DNA from 4 places in the Paenibacillus sp. FSL P4-0338 genome. Region 2 is predicted to be linked to each of the others. Evidence: riboswitches for the same ligand, from Rfam matches in the RefSeq annotation. Region 2 holds a riboswitch; each other region holds the start of a gene.
What was found. A riboswitch is a leader RNA that binds a small molecule or an ion and turns the genes downstream of it on or off. The one in region 2 is predicted to bind cyclic di-AMP.
Positions count from the first base shown of each region.

Region 1 (5,320 bases), on a different contig from region 2:
CACGGTCAGCACCGGTAACACAAGCAACCCTTTTCATGAGCTCCCCCCTCATATCTGCATGATTATGCACCGAGCCTAGATTCATCCCTCTCACATTAGCATGGCCTCGGGCCGTTAACAACATCCTTCAAGGGAGGGGCCGGGCTATGCAGAACTTTACTTTTGCTTTAATTTTGAACTATGTTACAATCATGATTAATAGTTGTTAACAACACAATTGTTGACAACAGGTTTCATTAACTCTTACCCAGGAAGGTGATCCTCCGATGTCTATTCAACAAATTCACACTAAGGAAGAACTAGAGCAATATATCGGGCAGCCTGGCAAAAAACTGCTCTTCAAGCACAGCACCACCTGTCCGATCAGCGCCAAGGCCAACGAAGAATTCCAGGCCTATGCACAGCATTCAGATACTCCTGCAGCCGTTGTCCATGTGATCGAAGACCGTCCTGTCTCCAATCAGATTGCTGAGGATTTCGGAATCAAGCATGAATCCCCGCAAATCTTCCTGCTGGAGGACAGCGAAGTCCGCTGGAATACCTCACACTGGAAGATTACCCAAAAAGCGATAAAGGAAGCAGTGGAGCAATGAGCGCGAACGTAATTGTCTATTCGACCTCCGGCTGCAGCGAATGCAATCAGGTCAAGCAGTTGCTGGAGAGCAAAGGCATTCCCTTCGAGGTGCGGGATGTGATGACAAGCTCGGTCTATCAGGAGGAAGTGGAGAAGCTGGGCTTCATGGGCATTCCAGTCACTGTATCCGGGGACCGGGCAGTCAAGGGCTTCAATCTTCCTGGGCTTCAAGAGCTTATGGATGCTGCTGTTCTGTAATATACACAAAGGTGCTGTTCTCTCAACAGGAGCAGCACCTTTTTTTGCGATTCATTGATGTAAAATATGTATATTTATATATATCTGGAACAGGAGGACTGATCAATTGAACTGGCTACAAAATGAGCAGGCTGCCAAATGGCGTGAAGAAGGGCAGCGTTATGCGAGCGACGTTAACCAATTCGTACATAAAGGACTGACTGAAGGCTGGGACAAAGCGGGAAATGAACCCGCAGAGGATACACGCGGGACCCTCGCCGCCAAAATCTATAAGATGATTCGAGGAGCTAATGAGCACGGTGAGATGGCTGAGCTGCGGGCGCAATTGCCGGCGGCAACGTGGCCGCTCTCCGGCCACTTTCAGAAGGAGATGCAGGCGATTCGCGGTATCCATTTCATCAGTGATGATGCTGTGGTATTCAGCACCGGTACCCCCTGGGAGAAGAATGCAGTTGTGGTTGTACATAAGGATGTTATTTCCGTATTCGGCGAGTTTAGCCTGGTTGGGGCATCACCTGATAATCAGTTCTATGCGCTCGCCGGAACTCAGGGGATTACCATTATGCAATCCATGAACAGCACACTTCAGGGCACAGTTGTAGCAACCCTCTCATGGCGTGAGCTGAATGGAACGATTCAAGCGCTGGACCCGGACTTTCCCGTCTTGGACATAGACAGCCTGGACCAGGCGTTACCCTTGGAGCAGGTCATTCCTTTTAACGGGGGCGGGGCGTTATTGCTTGTTATGAGCCAGGGAATTTTCCTGGTCCAGCAATCGGAGGAGAAGCCCTGGGAGGTGAATCTGCTGCATCCTGATCTCGAAGAATATAAAGCAGATGAGATAGAGCACATTGAAATTGACATGCCGCATGGTGCCGTCTCTCCGGATGGAAGATGGATTTCCTATGGCAGCCAGGGCAGTGATCATCTTTTATATGACATAACTTCAGGGCAGGTTCACTTATTCAATCCGGAATCCAGTTACCCGCACTATACTATATTTACGAAGGACCAGCATAGCGTATGGTTCAATGCCTGCCACTTCTATAATGGCGTTACCCTTGCCGTTCCCCTTGAAGATGTGGTAGCAGGAAAACTCCCGGCAGACCAGGAATATCCGCTTGTTAACGAGGAAGCCCGGGTGTATGCAGCGGCAGCGCTGAAAGAGGGTGTTGTCATTGGCGACGCTTATGGCTACTTAAGGCTCATTGATGCAGAGGGGCGGGAGCTGTGGCGTTATTATGCCGGAAGCACTATTTCAGGGTTAGCTATCAATCCGGATGAGACGCTGCTGGCTGTTGGGACTTATGGAGGGATGCTGCACTTCCTGGACCTTCATGCAGCGCAGCGCAGCGACTATGAGATTACAACAGGAACCGTTCGTGAGGTGAAGCGGATCATTGCCTGGAAGAATCAGAAGGTTCCGCTGTGGTGGTGATCTCTGCCAAAAATAAAAAACAGCGCTTGAGCGAGATAAATGGCAGATAATCTGCTACATATAGGTGTTTTAGCTTCCCTATGCACAGCCATTCAGCCATTTGCTGAAAAAAAGGCGAATAGCACTCTTTTCCATTTTTACAAACCCCCTCCGAAAAGAGTATGATTCGTGTTGAAAGCAAATGAATGCATTCATGAAAACAAGCAATGCATGCACGCTGAATTTCCGTCATGTGGAAAACGGGGGAACCATCCGGCCGTCAGGCCGACTTGGGGTGAATCCGAAGGAGAATGCCACGCGCAGGTCTCCGGCAGGTAGGGCGACTCTCACCGTCCGAATCCGACAGCTAACCTCGTAAGCGTAAGGAGAGAGCCCTGATCCGCCACGCTTTTGTGCCAGGCGTCTTACGCCTGTTATCCACAACCGCAGGCAGAGGTCCTCCTCTGCCTGCGGTTTTTTGCGCGCTGGAATGAATTGCACAGTATAGATTCAGAAAGGAACGTGACCACATGCCTGACCCCTTATCGCCCACGGCAGCTGCTGCTGCCGGATTCAACCACTACACCCGGCAATATAGCAGTCCCGTCTATGCGCTAAGCTGCCTTCTGCTGGAAAAAGGCGCCCGCGCCGAGCAAGCAACCACCGCCACCTTCGTGGCACTCCATCCACTATGGCTGAAGAGCAGCCTCTCAGGGGACAGCGCTGCTGCGGCTGCCTACAGAGAGTGCATCCGCCAATGTGCTGTGCTCGCCCGGGATCATAGCCGCTGCGCTGCTACCCTGCTTAATTGGGACGATCACGTTGCCAGTGCCTTATGGTACGGCATCCAGCTCCCCCTGCCCGACATCAGCCAGATCCTGGATTGCAGCATCCCCGAGCTGAAGGCCCGGCTTAGAGGAATACGCGAACAGATGGCAGCCGCCCATTCTGCCTTGCCTGCGGTCCATCGTCCTTCGGCGGGATGAGACTGGGTATAACGCGGGATACGCGGGCTATAGGAATGAGAGCCGCGGAACGAGTTGGATGTGGCGGGATTAGGGTACGGATGTCGAAGAAGGTGATGGATGGTGAGCCATGCGGACTACAGATCCCCTATTTCGGCAAATGGGACCATTCCGAAGGCCATGCGGACTGAGAGGCGCTTAATTAACCTATTCCGCCTCATTTCCCTCTCCACACAGCCCTTTAACGTCCTCTCTGTCCGCAAAGGGGAGAGAATCGGTCTTTTTCACAAAATAAGGGCCTCTGGGTCCCCCTACAAAACAAAATGCCCCCTCAAAGTGGGGCTTTAGCTTCGATAAATGACTCAGGTACTTTGCGGGGATCCCAAAACATATAGATTCTATCAAAAAAAGCCGCAGCATCCGCCGCGACTTAGTCCTTGATTCTCAGCACCAGCATCCATACAGTGCTTGGCTCACCTTACATAGCTCAACCATCCGATGCATCGATCCTGTCTTCGCCAACCGTTCAGTACATAGAACTCAGCTCTTGCCCTTACCACCCTTACCGCCCTTGGCAAACCGCCAAAAAGCCATACAGCAGCCGAGCAATCCGGCTCCCAGCATAAGAGTCTGTAACGCCCCCAGCCAAGCCGACTGAGCCGAGGGGATCAGGCTGCTGACAATAATGAGCAGGATAGAGACCGCGACCAGCACGGGGGTTTGTCTACTTTTCTTCACAACCATTCACCACTCCTGTTAGTAATTCTTAACTCTATAGTACTCAAAATCAGCGTAGGAGTCATGCTGGTGGGCATCCACGGAGCCGATGAAATTGAACAAGCCTGTAAATCCGCCAATCTCCCCCGGCTCCCCGTTCACGCCTTCATCCGACAGATAGAGAGCATCGATATTCTCTGCAAAAGCTTGCCAATCTCCGTTATCCCCGAAGCGGTAAAGGATACTCGCGATGCCTGAATGATAGATCAGCTTGAGCTCCGCTGTGTCTTCAGGGACTGGAATGTAATTGTGGACCAATTCAATACGTTCCCCCAGCTTGGCCTGCAGCACAGATAGAACGGTGCCCTCTGATTCGGAGTGGGTCAAGTGAACATACAGCCAATTATTCGAATCATAGTATAGCCCCATCCCCGCCGTTTCCGAATAATGATCGGGATGAAATTCCACCTTGGTTTGAACTTCATAATGAAGGGAGGTTGCACGCGTAGCCAACATCGCCGGATTAATCTGCGAGAAGAAAGAATTCTCTCCATGAATGCGCAAGTAGCCCGGACGTTCAACCGTATTCACCCATGCCGCTTGCTGGTCCCGGTATGGAGTCAGAAAATGAATATCATAGTGCTCCTGGTTAAAATCATCGAATACATCATGAGAGAGCCTGTCCCCCTCTAATTCAACACCTGTTAACCCCTCAACTTCCATTTTGGCTACATTCGATCCATCCTTCATTTCCAGCCAGCCGTCTACTGTCCAATGCATTTTTTGGATCGAGGTTTCACGGCCTAATGGGTTTAAAAGCGTTCCTTCCACAGGCCGTGACATTAGATGGGCAATGTACCATTCGCCTGTTTGGGTTTGAACTAATGAGCCGTGACCTGCTTTTTGCATGATTGAGCCTGGATTATACATCTCAAAATGCCCGGCATCTGGATTACCCAGTGAGAATAGATGGCGCGGCGAGGAGGTGATAATGGGCTCTCCCGACGGATGCGGTTCATAGGGGCCAAAAATATTCTCCGCACGTCCCAGCTCAACACCATGAGCATATCCCGTTCCGCCAGCAGCTAATAGTAGATAGTACATATCTCTATATTTATAGATCTGCGGTGCTTCAGCACAGCCGCGGCTGGTGAATCCTTGCGTCACCCGGTGCCATTGTCCAGCGATCTTTCCCTCATTCAAATCAAATTCAGCGATCACAATATGTCCAGGCGCCTGATACCCTTCACGGGTCTCCCATTCAAGAATGGACACATAGTGTTTGCCGTCTTCATCATGAAACAGCGCCGGATCGAAACCGATGGATGTCAGATAGATTGGCTCCGACCAGGGTCCATGGATATCTTCTGCCCACATGGCATAGGAATC
Region 1 is NZ_JBBOCG010000002.1:511,955-517,274, reverse strand. It holds gene MKZ07_RS26310 (SDR family oxidoreductase) at 1-37, opposite strand, end outside; gene ytxJ (bacillithiol system redox-active protein YtxJ) at 267-593, shown strand; gene MKZ07_RS26300 (glutaredoxin family protein) at 590-832, shown strand; gene MKZ07_RS26295 (WD40 repeat domain-containing protein) at 939-2,270, shown strand; cyclic di-AMP (ydaO/yuaA leader) riboswitch at 2,476-2,645, shown strand; gene MKZ07_RS26290 (hypothetical protein) at 2,780-3,235, shown strand; gene MKZ07_RS26285 (hypothetical protein) at 3,755-3,952, opposite strand; gene MKZ07_RS26280 (family 43 glycosylhydrolase) at 3,971-5,320, opposite strand, start outside.
Region 1: it holds a riboswitch for cyclic di-AMP, as region 2 does, so the genes downstream of both, MKZ07_RS26290 (hypothetical protein) here and MKZ07_RS33380 (C40 family peptidase) in region 2, are expected to answer to the same signal.

Region 2 (5,320 bases):
TCCGCCACCTCGGATTTACCGGGTAAGGTAAACATTAAGATTACTGCAAAGGCACAGGCGGCAAAAAACAAACCGCTCATGATCCATTTCTGCATCTGCATCCGTCCCTCCATGTAAGCTGCTGACTCCATTATAGCGGATGGTGAAGCGTTATCATAGTATTTGTGTCAAAAAAATGAACACAAACGATCCATTTTTTTGCAAATCAATCTGTCTCCAGTGCTATTCCTCATAGACCATGCAATAAAAAGGCTTATTGCCGGTCGGGGTGCGGCGTTCATAGGTATCCGTTATAGTGAATCCGCATTTCTGGTAAGCGCGGATGGCGCGCTGGTTCCAGGTCAGCACCTCCAGGTCGATCTCACGCTCCGGGTATCGCGCCCGTGCTGCCTGCACAATAGCCTTCATGAACAGATGCCCCATTCCATGGCCGCACAGCTCGGGCCGCATTCCGACACCAAGCCGGACTACCCCCTCCATCGGAAAGAGCTGGGCGAAGCCGCACAGATCCCCCTGTCCGTTCACTACAGATACATATTGCTCACTGCGAAGCTGCGGGTCTCCGAACTCCACGCCCAGCGCCTGCATCTGCTCCCAGGACATCCAGCCGTAAATATTATACGGAGGCTTGTAGCTCCACTCACAGATCTCAGCGGCATGCTGCGGTTCCATAGGCACCACATAAAAGGTTAACGGGGAGCTAATCATTACGGGAGGCCTCCTTCCAGCCGAAACTGCTTTTAAAGGACGGAAAAGCCGTTTCCACTTGTTCTTCTATTAATTATATACAAAAACAGCCAGTTTCGACGCAAATTCCTTGCGGAAATGCAGAAACTTGACAAACGCCAATAATTATTTTCTGAAAGTACAGAATCGGTGTTTTACAAATATAGAGACGGGTAAGTAATTTTATAGACAAAAAAAAGCCCTTCTCCAAGATTTCGGCAAAAATCTTGGAAAAGAGCGTAGGTTACAAAGAATTATTGTACATCATCGTTGTCTTGGGAATCCGAAGCTACAGTCTTGTAGGCATCTGTACTCATGATTCGTTTGGCGCCAACGTAGCGGTTGACGTAATAGCTGTCACTCAGCGAACTGATGGTTACACCGCGTGAGGAAGAGGCATGGGCGAATTCGCCGTCACCAACATAGATACCTACATGGGATATGCCCTTACCGCTTGTATTGAAGAATACAAGATCGCCTGGTCTCATCTCGTCACGGGACACGTCAGTACCCATCTGGTACTGAGAGCCGGATTGATGGGGCAGGTTAATGCCGATCTTATCAAAAACATACATTGTAAATCCGGAGCAATCAAACCCGTTAGTTGATGTACCGCCGGATACGTATTTGGTTCCGATGGCTTTGTCGATCACTTTATCCATTTTGGAATCCGCGAAAGCGCTTCCTGCTCCGATTGTGAAGATAATGGACAAGCTTAGTACTGCGGCTGCTAGCTTCTTCTTCAAAAGTAAATACCCCTTCCAATGCCTACGAGGTTAGCTTAAGGGTTCGGTTGAAGGTCCCCTATGACCCCTCTTAGAATAGGAGGTCAATTCACCCAAAGTGGTTCCCCCGTTTCCCTAATTCATTAGGGAACTCGGCACGACTGTTGATTAGGATTAGCGGTTCATTCAATACATGACAAAACCTTTGTTAAAAGCGATTCAATAATTACAAAAATGTTACTAAAAGCTCACTGCGATAATTGTAACAAAGACTAAGGCGCTTGGCAATCACTTATAACATATTAATCCATCTTTTTTGCTGTTTTTTAGAGTTATAGCCCTTTCGAAAGACTCATATCTATGCGCCGGGGTTATTTAATATGATTTTTTCTTTGTTTTTGCAATAAAATGCTGTTTCAAGGCTGTGGATTCGGGTAAAAGGTAGAATAAGGAAAAGGAAAAACCCGGAAATGATTACGGCAATAATCATCCCGGGCTCGTATAAGTTACATTTAGTTGTTAGAGGCTGAAATATTCGGGGTATGCTTCAAAGGTTCAATCGTAAGCGACAGCTTGGTAGGCTGTTGTGCTCATTACTCTTTTGGCGCCAACGTAGCGGTTGGCCCAGTAAGACTGGCTCATCGAACTGATGGTTACACCACGTGAACTGGAGGACTGTGCGAACTTCCCGTTTCCAACATAAATACCGACATGGGAAACTCCGTTACCCAGAGTATTGAAGAACACGAGATCTCCGGAGCGTAGATTGCTCTTGGATATTGTTGTTCCAACTTTGTACTGTGCTTTGGATGTACGGGGCAAGGTAAGCCCGACATTCTTGAACACATACTTGGTAAATCCGGAACAGTCGAAGCCGCTGGTGGTTGTGCCCCCGGTTTTATACGACGTTCCAATGGTTTTTGAAATCACAGTATCCATTTTGGAATCTGCGAAGGCACTGCCCGCTCCGAGTGTGAATACCATCACAAGACCCAGCGCCGCTGCGGTGCATTTTTTCTTGAAATTCTGTCTAATCAAAAGATGTACTCCTTCCAGGGCCTGCGAGGTTAGCTTAAGGATTCGGTAGAAGGTTCCCCTATGACCCCTCTAAAGCGAGATCAATTCACCCAAAATATGGTTCCCCCACTTCCCGGTGCAGGGAATTCGGCGTTTTATGCACCAGAACAGTGACTTATCGGCATTGATTAAATTGCAATAGATACGGAAGATTCTGTTTGAAAGATTACAACTTTGTTACTAGTGGTACAGGCATCATTGTATCAGACGATTTACCCTTTTGCAAATGCTTTTGTCCTTCTCTTCAAGCAAAAAAGAGTCCTGCTCCCTGATGAGGGGCTGTGACTCTTTTTAGTATGCCGCTGTAGCAGCTTATTATTGTGGAAATGATTTACTGGACCAGAGGTGGTACTGGGCAGCGATTCCCCACATATTGAACAGCGTGGAGGGCAGCGGAGCTGCCTGGCGGAGCATAAGTGCCGGCAATCCGGGATAGAACAGAGCAGAGGCGCTACAGAGCAGAATTACGGCCAGGCTTCCCGCCCCCAGAATGACGGAAATACCGATCGAAGGCATCAACACCTTCAGGCAGATTAGCAGCGAGGAGAACATGCCGGTACCTGCGGTATAGCCGAATTGCATATAGAGCAGAAGCTTGCGGACAAGGAATAGATAGAGCAGCCAGCCCAGCACACAGGGCACAAGCTTGAGCAGGAGCTGAACATCGAGAACGCCGCTGAGCAGATGACGGTACATGCGTGGAAGCAGCCAATAGAGCGGCAGGAGGGTTAGTGCCCATTCGGCCAGGCTGAACGCCAGCACCGGCAGCCCATATTTTCTCATTCCCGGGAAAAAGAACAGTCCCCGCGCTCCGTCGCGCTCCTGATGAAGCTCGTGCAGCAGCCCTGCACGGATAAAGGGAGTCAGCAGCAGCCTTAGCACTGTCAGCGCCAGCAGCATCCACAGCCAGTGCTGGACGGCGGGGTCGGTGCGCAGCGCAGTCTGCCCCTCGATATAATACAGCAGCCTGCCTATTCCGCTGCCGCCGGCATTCGCATCCGGGTAGCGTAGCAGGACGGGGACAACCGCACTTTTAATGAATTTGTACAGGAAATAACCCCAGAACAGCCGGTAGATAAATAGCAGAATCAATATATAGAACTGTTCTTTCATGCTGATCCAACCGCGGGCAATTGAACTTTTCACCATTCCTTCACCTCACCAGACAAGAGTTCCGAGCAGGGTTTCAAGCAGAGTAGATGCGCTAAGCGTCCAGCGGGAGAGTGTGCGCGGCTCAAGCTCCGCCATTTTGAAATTATTAAGATGCCTGCTCTCCAGCAGAATGGAATGCCCCGGATCGATCTCTGCGGAGACCAGCGGAGCTTTATACGCTAACTCAAAGGAGGTAGCCTTACCCTCGTCATTCCAGTATTGCTGCACAGTGTACCCGTCTGCGAAGGTGAATTTCACGGGAACATCAGGGTACAGGCTGCCCTTATTGCTTACATCGACCACAGCGTTATAGCGGATCCCCCCGCCGTCGCCGTTGTCCCGTCCGACCGTGAGCCTGATATCATCAACTGCGAAGTCGGGTGCACCCCCGCTATAGACAAAACGCTCAAAATAAGTCTGCCAGGATTGCTTGGTCACTTTCTCCACAACCTTTTGGAAGTCGGCGGTGGACGGATGCTGGAAGCGGTATTTGCGGGCATAGGCGGCGAGGATGGCGTCCATATTCTTGGTTCCGGCGATGCGTTCCATATCCTTCAGCACCAGCTTGCCCCGGATATACACATTGCGCGTGTAGGCATCATCACCAGTGTATTTCCAGGTCTCCAGCGTAAGAGGCTGTGAAGAGGAGACCAGGCTGGACTGAAGCGGCAGGCTTGAGACCACGCCGTATTCCTGTTCCATTAGCCGGTCTTCAGCATAAGAGGTGAAGCTCTCATCAAGCCAGGCTTCTTCGAATTCATTACTGGCCACCAGGCCGTAGAAATACTGGTGCCCGATCTCGTGGATGATCGTGCGCTCCAGGGAGGTGCCCGGTGAAGTGTCCGTGGCGCCGAAGGCGGTAATCAGGGTTGGGTATTCCATTCCTCCGGCCCCGTTGCCGGACTCTGGCGGGACAACAATGGATAAAGTGGAATACGGATAAGGGCCGTACCACTTGCTGAATGCCGTCAGTGCCGCCTCGACCGCCTGGAAGTAACGCTCCTGGAGATGCTTATGCAGCGGGTCCAGATAGAGCTTAATCTTCACCCCGGGCACCTGCGGCGCGGAGAAGGCCTTCTCGGCAACCACGAAATCAGGCGATGCGGCCCAGGCGAAGTCGTGGACGTCATCTGCATAGAACTGATAGATCTTGCGGCCCTGTACAACTTTGGCGTCTCTCACCGGAAACCCGGTTGCGGCGACCTTATACTCGGGCGGGACAGAAATGGATACATTGTAGATCCCAAAATCACTGTAGAACTCGGAGTTGCCGTGATATTGATGCAGGTTCCAGCCTTCTTCCTTGAGTCCTCTTCTGCCGGCAGGCTCGTAGACGCTAAGCTTCGGAAACCACTGGCCGGCCATCACGAAGTCGTCAGCGGTTCCCATCCGGGCGAAAATTTTCGGCAGCTTAACCTCGAATTTAAGCCTTACCGTCACGCTCTCACCGCCGTTCACCGGCTGAGGCAGATGGACTTTGAGCAGTGTTCTGTCATTGACATTGCCGTCGTCCGGCTGCACATACTGTGTGCGCTGCATTAGCGAGACGCCCTCAGAGGTCCGCAAATCTGTCAGTGTAATGCTCCCGTAACCTCCTGCAGGCATGGTGTCACCGCGAAGCGTACCCCCGGACTCCTTCA
Region 2 is NZ_JBBOCG010000003.1:15,022-20,341, forward strand. It holds gene MKZ07_RS33365 (c-type cytochrome) at 1-95, opposite strand, end outside; gene MKZ07_RS33370 (GNAT family N-acetyltransferase) at 223-708, opposite strand; gene MKZ07_RS33375 (C40 family peptidase) at 981-1,472, opposite strand; cyclic di-AMP (ydaO/yuaA leader) riboswitch at 1,477-1,619, opposite strand; gene MKZ07_RS33380 (C40 family peptidase) at 2,007-2,435, opposite strand; cyclic di-AMP (ydaO/yuaA leader) riboswitch at 2,493-2,631, opposite strand; gene MKZ07_RS33385 (hypothetical protein) at 2,844-3,677, opposite strand; gene MKZ07_RS33390 (M1 family metallopeptidase) at 3,687-5,320, opposite strand, start outside.

Region 3 (5,320 bases), on a different contig from region 2:
GTTATCAAACCATTGCTGTACAAAAGGCCGAACCTGCCTCCTCCTGCTGCTCCTCTGCTGACAGCTGCTGTGACAGCCCAACTGATTATGATGCCATATCTGCTAAAATGGGATATTCTAGTGAGGATCTGGCCGCAGCTCCTGAAGGCGCAAATTTAGGTCTTGGTTGCGGTAATCCCCAGGCTATTGCTGAGCTGAAGCCTGGTGAACATGTTATGGATCTCGGGAGCGGCGGCGGGTTCGATTGCTTCCTCGCTTCCCGGCAGGTAGGTGAACAAGGCCATGTTATCGGTGTAGATATGACTCCTGAGATGATTAGCCGGGCAAGAGATAATGCCATTAAAGGTAAGTTTAATAATACCGAATTCAGGTTGGGAGAAATTGAACATCTTCCGGCGGCCGACAACTCGGTTAATGTCATAATCTCCAACTGTGTGATTAACCTCTCGCCTGATAAGCAGCAAGTATTCCGTGAAGCCTATCGCGTTCTTATGCCCGGAGGGCGTCTGGCCATCTCTGATATTGTAACTACAGCTGAGCTACCCCCCGAAATCAAAAATGACCTGGGCGAATTATATTCGGGTTGTATCTCCGGGGCCTCTTTCATTTCTGATCTGGAGATGATGCTTCAGGAAAGCGGCTTTACTGAGATCCATATTGAGCCCAAAGACGAATCCAGAACATTTATCAAAGATTGGGTTCCCGGTGCGAACGTTGAGCAATACATCGTCTCTGCTGTGATTAAAGCGAGAAAACAATCTTAAGGAGATGATCTAATGAGAGTGGTCAAGGGTTGTATCGGAAGATGGGCTACCGGCAGGTGGGTCTATTGGAGAAGCAGGGGATTATAGACAAAACGTTTATTGATGTGATGATTATGGAGAAGCTTCTACTATAAAAATGAAGATAAAAAAGGAGAAGTTCTACCCGTAAACGGAAGAACTTCTCCTTTTAATCAGTTCCAACTACTCCCTACTTACTAACCAATCAGCAACTTGTCCTCTGGGTAACGGTACTTCTGTTTAACACTTTTTTGTGCCAAGGCAAAGGCTAAGGTTAAAGGGCCCAGTCTCCCAATATACATTATAACTATGATGATACATTTACCAATCGGTGACAGATCAGGGGTTAAGCCCATGGACATGCCCACGGTTCCAAAGGCTGATGTAGCTTCAAATAAAAGAGCAAGAATATCCGTATGGCGGGTATATTCAGTAATTGTTAATAAAAAGGTTGCTCCAAGAACAAGGCCTAAGGAGATGGTCATTACAGCCAATGATCTGAAAATAAGATCTTGAGGTATCCGTTTTTTTAGCAGCTGCACATCAGCATTCCCCTTGATGGTTGAGAAGATGCTTAATATGAGTACCGCAAAGGTGGTCGTCTTGATCCCCCCGCCTGTCGAGCCTGATGAAGCTCCTATGAACATCAGAAAGATCATAAAGAACTGGGACGCCGGTAACATCGCACCAATATCAATGGAGTTGAACCCCGCTGTGCGGGTAACCACTCCCTGGAAATATCCACCCCAGATTCTTTCCCCCCATGTGAGTGTACCAAATGTTCTGGTATTAAAAAGCTCAAACACAAATATGACCAGAAACCCTGCAAAACAAAGCACTCCTGAAGTGATTAGCACGATTTTTGTGTGAAAAGACAGAGCCTTCCAGCTTCTCTTGCGGTATAGATCCAGAATCACAATAAATCCAATTCCACCAATGATAAATAAAAATGAAATGACAATATTGACTAACGGATCACCGACATACCGGCTCAGACTATCCGACCATAATGAAAAACCTGCGTTATTAAAGGCCGAGATGGAATGGAAAATTCCATAATATAAGGCTTTGGCAACACCCAGGTCATTTGCCCACCGGACGGTCAACAACAATGCCCCAAGAGTTTCGAAGATAAATGAGATCAGCACAATGCTTAGTGATAACCGGACGACCCCTTGTGTTTCAATGGAGTTCGAAGATTGTTGGATGAGTAAACGCTCCTTCAGCCCAATCTTCTTCCCCAGAATTACGGCAATTAGAACACTGAACGTCATGAATCCTAATCCTCCGATTTGAATGAGGAGCAGGATAATGATTTGTCCAAAGTTGGAGAAGTCGGTTCCTGTATCCAGCACCACCAGTCCAGTGACACACACAGCTGAAGTTGAGGTAAACAATGCATTTAGCCATCCCACACTAGTTCCGGTGGATGAAGATACCGGTAAGGACAACATAATTGTCCCCAGAATGATGGTTACAGCAAAACCTAAAAGAATAATTCTTGATGAGGTTAGACTGAGTTTTCGAGTAAACCAAAGGTACCTTTTTTTAAACATATCACTGGCTCCTGTAATGATTCTTTTCGTAAATAAACAGCGCTGCGTCACCTTCAAGGCTGTGTGTCCAGTGAGAGCATCAGCCAGGTAGCTCTTGTTGAAAACACTGTTGGTCCTTTAGATAATCGAGCAAAAGCCGGTTAAATAATTGCGGTTGACATAGGTGACTAGGATACATGGCATTCTCGATGATCGCTAAATGAGCTTTGGGATACTTAGCCGCTGTTTTTTTAACTTGCTCTAACACCCGCTCATTGTGATTACCTGACACGATCAGCACCGGAATTTGCAGCCGCAGCGCAAACCCGTAACCGTCCGAATACTTCAACGCCATGCGTTGCTTAATCCATTCTGTCGTCCGTTTATGCATAAGCTCTTTTCTCAAGATATGGTAAGCCAAGAGCCACCGGTGATAGGTGATACGTAAAGGCTTGATAAACATTTCAGCAGGGAGATAATGAGAAATCCAGGCACAGAACTGCAACGCTTCTTTCAACTTACTTCCACTAGCAGAGTAATCACCTTGAAAATAACTATCCACCAAAATCATGGTAATCACCCGCTCAGGGAACAGATAGGCGAACTTCTGGGCAAGTATAGCTCCAGTGGAGCAGGCTACAATTACAATCTTTTCTACATCCAGTTTATCTAATAATGCCTTTAGATCCTCAACTTGAGTGTCTAAGATCCGGCCAATCTCAACATTCATCTTCCCCGACAGCCCGTTTCCTCTTAGATCATAGACAATTACTTTCGCGCGCTTACTGAAATATTCCGCCTGTGGTTCAAAAAGATGGTGGGAGGTCGAATAATCATGGATAAAAACGATGGGCAGACCGCTACCCGATATCTCATAATACAAGGTTGTTCCGTTGACATCAACAATAGGCACTGCAGGATTCCCCTCTCATGAACGCTTACGGGGTTAGCTGACGGATTCGGACCTGAGTAGCCCTACTCGATATTCTCGAGATTCACCCCGGAACTTTTGGTTCCCCCGTTTCCTTTACAGGAATTCAGCGGCAAATATCATTTCTCAGATTGCTCCTTACTTCTTTCCGTATGGGTAAGCAGATCGTCTTGTATGCTGTTTTTCCACAAGGGAACGCCCGAACGGTAGGCCGCCCGGCCATTTAGATGGCCTGCGACCGGTGAAGTGATGAATACAAAAAGAATCGCCAGCAGCAGCTTGACACTGATCTCTCCATCTTTGAACCAAAAGTAAAGGAAGCCGCCGCCCAATAAACATAACACCCCGAACGTTGCACTTTTGGTGGCCGCATGTGAACGCAGATAGACATCGGGCAGCCGGATCAGACCAAAGGCACTAATGCCGCAAAAAATGGCGCCCAGCACTACTAGAATCGAGCTAAACAACTCACCTGTCATGCAGTTCCCCTCCTTCTTCCACAACAACCCCACGTTCGATATACCTTGCGAGTGCAGTGGTTCCAATAAACGTCAGAATACCGATAACCAGAATTACCTCAAGAAAATTGCGGGTATCCAGCAGCATACTAATGACAGTAATCATAGCCAGTACATGAATGCCTATCGTATCTAGGGCCGCCACCCTATCCGAACGGGTAGGTCCTTTCAGAAGCCGGTACAGGCACGCGAGTATGGCCATTCCCAGAATGGTCAATGCGGTAGTTAATAGTACGGAGACCATCAGCGGGTCACCTCCATGATCACTTGTTCGAAATTCCCCCGGATCTGCTTCACCATTTCCTCAGCATCTTTGATGTCAATAGCATGAATATATAAGGTCTTCCCATCCCTTGACACGTCGAGAGTTAGCGTGCCAGGAGTCAGACATATCAGACAAGACAACAGTGTAACTTCCCAGGCTGAGGTTAAGGCTGTCTCATAGGCGAATATTCCAGGGCGGATCGCCAGCTTCGGACGAAGAATATGATAAATCACCACAAAGTTCGAGATGGTCAATTCGCGGATAAAGATCAGCAGCAGCTTGAATATGGACCATAGACGTTTTAAATAAAATGGCTGGGCCTGGGGCTTGGATCTTCTGAATAACAGCAGCATCCCTATGCCGAGCAGAAACCCGATAAGAAAAGTGGCGCCGGAGCTGCTATTATTGATTGCCATCCACAATAAAGCAACTAACAGATTAAACAAGAATTGTAGAGTCATTATATCTACTCCTTCAGTATGGCTTGAATGTATTCCGCAGGTGAAGCCAGAACCTCTCCGGCCTGTGCTACATAGGCATATAGAGCATCTGCTCCAATACCCATTGCAATGACAAGCACAATCAGTGCAGCGGCGACAGCAGAAGCTCTCTTCAGGTTCACAGCAGGCAGTTCTCTCTCAGGTTCATTTCCCCAGAAGGCCAGCCTGAACATCTTGATTAAGGAATACAGCACCATAAAGCTTGAGCCGAGACCGATAAGAGACAGTGTCAGCATACCGGCATCCAAAGCTCCGCGGATGATCAGCAGCTTTCCGGCAAAACCGCTCAGCGGCGGAATCCCCACCAGAGCAAGGGTCAATATAAAGAACATCCAGCCCAGGAGCGGGTATTTCTTAATCATGCCTCCCATTCCACTCAAACGATCTGTTCCTGCTGCGGAGATGATTAATCCGCCCAGTATAAACAGGAGCCCTTTAGCCAGCATATCGTGAAGCAGATAGAAGATGACTCCGTTCAGCGAATCCCCGGTACCTGCAGCAAGCCCGAAAGCCACAAATCCGACACTAATAATGACATTATAATTAAGAATCCGAGGGATATCCTTGTAGGCCACTGCCCCTATGCTGCCCAGAATCATGGTTGCCGCAGCCATCCAGGCGATCAAACTATGCGTGAGACTGGTATCATTCACAAACATCAGGGTGAACGTGCGGATAATGGCATATAGTCCTACTTTGGTAAGAAGAGCACCAAATAGTGCCCTGATCGCCGAAGGCGGTGCGCCGTACGATCCCGGGAGCCAATAGAACAGGAACAGCCCCGCTTTT
Region 3 is NZ_JBBOCG010000001.1:1,768,341-1,773,660, reverse strand. It holds gene MKZ07_RS07645 (arsenite methyltransferase) at 1-764, shown strand, start outside; partial or broken gene MKZ07_RS07640 (GNAT family N-acetyltransferase) at 776-898, shown strand; gene MKZ07_RS07635 (TrkH family potassium uptake protein) at 980-2,338, opposite strand; gene MKZ07_RS07630 (alpha/beta fold hydrolase) at 2,418-3,230, opposite strand; cyclic di-AMP (ydaO/yuaA leader) riboswitch at 3,238-3,370, opposite strand; gene mnhG (monovalent cation/H(+) antiporter subunit G) at 3,368-3,727, opposite strand; gene MKZ07_RS07620 (Na(+)/H(+) antiporter subunit F1) at 3,717-4,010, opposite strand; gene MKZ07_RS07615 (Na+/H+ antiporter subunit E) at 4,010-4,492, opposite strand; gene MKZ07_RS07610 (Na+/H+ antiporter subunit D) at 4,498-5,320, opposite strand, start outside.
Region 3: it holds a riboswitch for cyclic di-AMP, as region 2 does, so the genes downstream of both, MKZ07_RS07630 (alpha/beta fold hydrolase) here and MKZ07_RS33380 (C40 family peptidase) in region 2, are expected to answer to the same signal.

Region 4 (5,320 bases), on a different contig from region 2:
GAGATCTGGGCAGAACCGGCAGAGGGAGGCGGTACACAATTCTTCTTCAGAATTAAGCTGCAGTCGCAGGAGCATTCCCCGGAGGTATTCTTCGGCAAGGATACAGGGGGCGGGGAGTCAGCAGAGGAGAACGAAGCCGTATAAGCAGCGATTGCCAACAAGAGAGTTAACATTATATAATTTGAAAGTAACTATTCTTTTATCACGACAGTCCTGAGGACGGAAAGGAACTCTCTTTGAGCAAAACAAAAAAGAACAATGTCATGGCTCCCCAAATGAGCAAGCAGGAGAAGCGCAGGGCAGAGCAGGAACAGCAGAAGCAGAAAACGAGAATTCTGATCGTGAGTACGGTGGCTATCGTCGTTATTATTTTTGTAGGCTTATTCATACTTGCTTCGAAGGACTCTTCTCCTGCCGGTACAGACAGTAAGCCGGTTGCCTTCAATTACAGCGAAATGATGCGGCTTGGCAAGGAGGATGCTCCGGTTAAAATTGTGGAATTCGGCGATTTCAAATGTCCGGCTTGCGCCCAGTTCACCGGTGTGATCAAACCGCAGATCGTTCAGGGTTATGTAGATCAGAATAAAGCAGCCTTCTATTTCGTGAATCTGGCCTTCATCGGCAAGGATTCCAGAACGGCCTCCCTGGCAGCGCTATCGGTGTATCATCAGAACCAGGAAGCGTTCTGGAAATACTTCGATGCGATCTATGCCAACCAGGGGAATGAAGACAAGGAGTGGGCTACGCCTGACTTCATGGTGAGTCTCGCCAAGCAGCTGGAGCTGCCGGTCGATTATGACCTGCTGCGCAAGGATATTGACGACCGCACCTATGCGAAGGAGCTGGACCGGGATATTCAGCTTGGCACGGATGCGGGCGTAACGAATACACCTTCCTTGTTCGTGAACGGCATCAAGGTGAAGGAGCCTTTCAATATGGAGGAGATTGACGCTCAGATTCAAGCAGCTACAGCAGCAGCGGGAGCTGCCCAATGACAGCCTTCTCTGCCTTCTGCCGGCGAAATTGTCTCTACTTGGCCTGGTTCGTCTGTGTGGTGGCTGTAGCGGGAAGCCTGTATCTCAGTGAGGTCCTGCATTACGAGCCGTGCAAGCTGTGCTGGTTCCAGCGGATCTTCATGTACCCGCAGCTGTTCTTGCTGGGGATCGCCACCTACCGGGCGGACAAGCGGATCATTCCTTATGTGCTTCCCCTTAGTCTGATCGGCGGCTGTATCTCTATTTATCATTATGCAGAGCAGAAAATTCCGGCGCTCAGCAAGGTGCTTCCCTGCACCATCGGCGTACCGTGCAACAAGGATTATCTGAATTGGTTCGGATTTGTTACGATCCCTCTGCTTGCACTTATAGCCTTTGTCTTAATCTCCATTCTGCTCTGGACAGGACGGAAAGAGGAGCCTGCAGAGTAAGAAGCTGACGGGCAGAAGGAAGAGAAGAGAATCCCCTTAATTTTAGCGAAAAATAATATACAAAAACCCTGTAAAATCACGTGTTAAAGGGATAATGAAAGAGAATGAAAGATCAAGACATACCGGATGATGAATTTGGTTGTTTTGAGTGCTTTTCATTCTTTTTTCATTTGTTTCCACGCTTTACGGAAGACGTATTGTAGCTTAATATTAGTCCTTGTGAGAAGTTGAATATGCGCTGAATTTTCCGGAAGGAAAAACGGGGGAACCACACTTTGGCCAAGGCCAAAAGGGGTGAATCGGAGCAGGCCGCAAGGGCTGTAACCGTAGGGCTACCACAGTCCGAATCCGCCAGCTAACCTCGTAAGCCACTAGTGGGATAATGACCATGCACATTAGGCATGCGGATCATTTCCGTATGCTTATTTTGGTGCCTGCATTTATGAAATCCACTTATGAAAACAGCGCAGGGAAACCCCATTTTCAACTTAACCAAGAGAGGAACTGTTACTACAATGGTAAGCAAGGTAAAACGACTATTGATCGGGCGTCCGATGAAGTCGAACGAACTCGATCATGAAAAGTTATCCAAGGTGAAAGCACTGGCTGTCCTGTCTTCTGATGCGCTCTCGTCTGTAGCCTACGGAACAGAACAAATTCTAATCGTACTGGTGGCCGCCGGGTTCACCGCCATCTGGTACTCCTTGCCAATTGCATTAGCCGTACTGGGCTTGCTGGCTATTCTGATTCTGTCCTATCGGCAGACGATATTCGCTTATCCGCAGGGCGGAGGAGCTTATATTGTAGCCAAAACCAATCTTGGAGTGCATACTGGGCTTCTGGCCGGCGGCTCGCTGCTGGTGGATTACATTCTGACGGTGGCGGTAAGCGCCTCGGCGGGGACGGACGCGATCACTTCAGCTTTTCCAAATCTGCATAATCATAGTGTCCTCATAGCGGTATCTGTTATCGTACTCTTAACGATTGTTAATCTGCGCGGGGTGACCGAATCGGCTTCGTTCATCGCCATCCCGGTCTATCTGTTCGTCGTCTCCATCTTCGTGCTGATTATCGCAGGGATCTTCAAATATGCAACCGGCGGGGCTCATGCACACGTTCCTGAGATTGGTACGGCAGTCTCCAATGTCAGTATGTTCCTGCTGCTGAAGGCATTCAGCTCCGGTTGTTCGGCCCTAACCGGGGTAGAGGCGGTCTCCAATGCCATTCCTAACTTCAAAGCGCCGGCGGAGAAAAATGCAGCCAAAACGCTGATGCTCATGGGCCTCATTCTCGGAGCTATGTTCACAGGCATTACGCTGCTGGCTTACTGGTACGGCATCATGCCCGATGAGAAGGCCACCGTGGTCTCACAGATTACCGAGTCTACCTTCGGCCGTGGCGGGCTGTACTTCTTCATTCAGGGGATTACGGCGGTTATCCTGTTCCTGGCAGCCAATACGGCGTACTCGGCCTTCCCGCTGCTGGCGTTCATGTTCGCCAAAGACAAATATCTGCCCCATGCCTTCATGGTGCGCGGCGACCGGCTTGGCTTCTCCAACGGCATTATTTTCCTCGGCGTCATGTCGGCAGTGCTCGTAGCTGCATTTCACGGGAATACGGAAGGACTCATTCCATTATATGCAGTAGGGGTATTCATTCCGTTCACGCTGTCGCAGCTAGGCATGATGGTCCAATGGTACAGAACGAAGCCGCAAGGCTGGCAGAGCAAGTTCGCCGTGAATACGGTCGGGATGCTCACCACGTTAACGATCACCATGATCTTCATTATCACCAAATTCTCCAGCGTGTGGATGGCCTTCATCTTCCTGCCGGTCGTCATTATCGTGTTCCACCGGATTCACCGCCATTATATGAATATTGCCGATCAGCTGCGGATCTGTCCCGCTACCGATAAGCCTTGTATCAAAGGAAGCACCGTAGTCGTTCCGGTCGCCGGTGTGACCCGCGCAGTACTACATTCGATCAGCTATGCGAAGTCATTGACTGATAATGTGGTCGCTGTATATGTAGGCTTTGATGAAGAAGAGATTCACAAGATGGAGCAGAAGTGGGAGGAGTGGAACCCCGGAGTACGCCTGATCGTACTGCGCTCCCGCTACCGCAGTATTATCCGCCCGCTGGTGAAATTCATCGATACAGTAGAATGGAAGACCTCTTCAACGGATCATATTACCGTCCTGATTCCGCAATTCGTTACCAAGCATTGGTGGCAGGCGGTGCTGCATAATCAGACCAGCTTGTTCATCCGCTCTTATCTGATGAATCAGAAGGATATTGTCATCGCCACGGTTCCTTTCCATCTGCATAAATAATATAGAAGATTATAGAAAGACGGCTGTTTCTGCTTCATGCGGAGGCGGCCGTTTTTACGTTTTAGTTGACAGAGATAATGAGAATCAATATCATCAATCTATAAGCAATAATTGAGCTTGTCTGTTTCATAGCCATATTTATAATAGAGGAGCCTTGCTCCATTACATTTATACGAGGAGTGTTATCATGTCGGAACGTTTAAATACAGAGCAGCTGAGCATCGGATATGCGGAGACAATGATTGTAAAGGGGCTGAATCTGTCGCTTCCGACAGGGAAGATTACGGCGCTCGTCGGAGCGAACGGCTCCGGGAAGTCCACGATTCTGAAGACGATGGCCCGGATCATGAAGCCGAAGAGCGGCAATGTCATGCTGGACGGGAAGTCTATTCACAATCTGTCCACCAAAGAGGTGGCCCGCCAGTTGGCGATTCTGCCGCAGAATCCTACTGCCCCGGACGGGTTAACGGTATCTGAGCTGGTAGGGTACGGTCGGTATCCGCATCAGAAGGGCTTCGGCAGCCTGACGCCTGAAGACCGCAGCATTATTGCCGAGGCGATTGAATTGACCGGCATGAATGAATTCCGTGACCGGCCGATTGACCGGCTCTCCGGCGGACAACGGCAGCGGGCCTGGATCGCCATGGCGCTGGCACAGCAGACGGAGATTCTGTTCCTTGATGAGCCGACGACTTTCCTGGATATGGCCCATCAGCTGGAGGTGCTTCAGCTGCTGCAGAAGCTGAATGAGCAGGAAGGCCGGACGATCATTATGGTTGTCCATGATTTGAACCATGCCTCCCGTTACGCGCAGCATATGGTAGCGATCAAATCCGGCAATGTGATCAGTGAAGGCGCTCCGAATGAGGTAATGACACCGGCAGTGCTGCGTGAGGTATTCGGCATTGAGGCGGATATTGTGCCTGATCCGCGTACAGGTGTGCCGCTCTGTCTGCCTTACGAGCTGGCTGCGTACAAAGTTGCCGGGCTGTAGGAGAGGAACATGAATGAATTCCTGAGGCAAGAATATAGTTCCAAGTTCGATCTCCATGCTAAGGTACCCGAAGGAGCCGTGTATTCCTTCGCCGCTGCAGAACTGGCAGAAGAGGCGGGGATGAGGACCTTCATGGAGGCTTACCGGCCGCTGATGAAGGCGCTTGACGATAAAGCGGCCGGTGCGTATTTCGGTGGTTATCTGAGCATTATTGCACTCGCGGTCCAGTATTCCGTGACCGGCTACCTATGTGTACCGGACTTCAGCTTACGGAACCTTCAGCTGCATCTCGTTCCGGCAGACGGCTACTGCCGTGTTGCCTTCTCGCTTCGTGAATGGGGGATGGGACAAGCTCCTGCGGATGAGCCTGAACGGAAGGCCTGGCGCAATGAGGTGCTCACCAGCTTCTACCAGAGCACAGCCGTGCCGCTGATCCGCATGGCTTCACAGGTGAGCGGCCTTTCGCATGGGGAGATCTGGGGACAGATGCCGACCAAATTCAATTATTATGCGGAAGCCTTTGCTGCTGAGCTTACAGATCCGCTCCAGCTACGCCGGCTGGAGGAG
Region 4 is NZ_JBBOCG010000001.1:1,891,600-1,896,919, reverse strand. It holds gene MKZ07_RS08260 (ATP-binding protein) at 1-144, shown strand, start outside; gene MKZ07_RS08255 (DsbA family protein) at 237-995, shown strand; gene MKZ07_RS08250 (disulfide oxidoreductase) at 992-1,426, shown strand; cyclic di-AMP (ydaO/yuaA leader) riboswitch at 1,653-1,812, shown strand; gene MKZ07_RS08245 (APC family permease) at 1,942-3,759, shown strand; gene MKZ07_RS08240 (ABC transporter ATP-binding protein) at 3,947-4,753, shown strand; gene MKZ07_RS08235 ((2Fe-2S)-binding protein) at 4,763-5,320, shown strand, end outside.
Region 4: it holds a riboswitch for cyclic di-AMP, as region 2 does, so the genes downstream of both, MKZ07_RS08245 (APC family permease) here and MKZ07_RS33380 (C40 family peptidase) in region 2, are expected to answer to the same signal.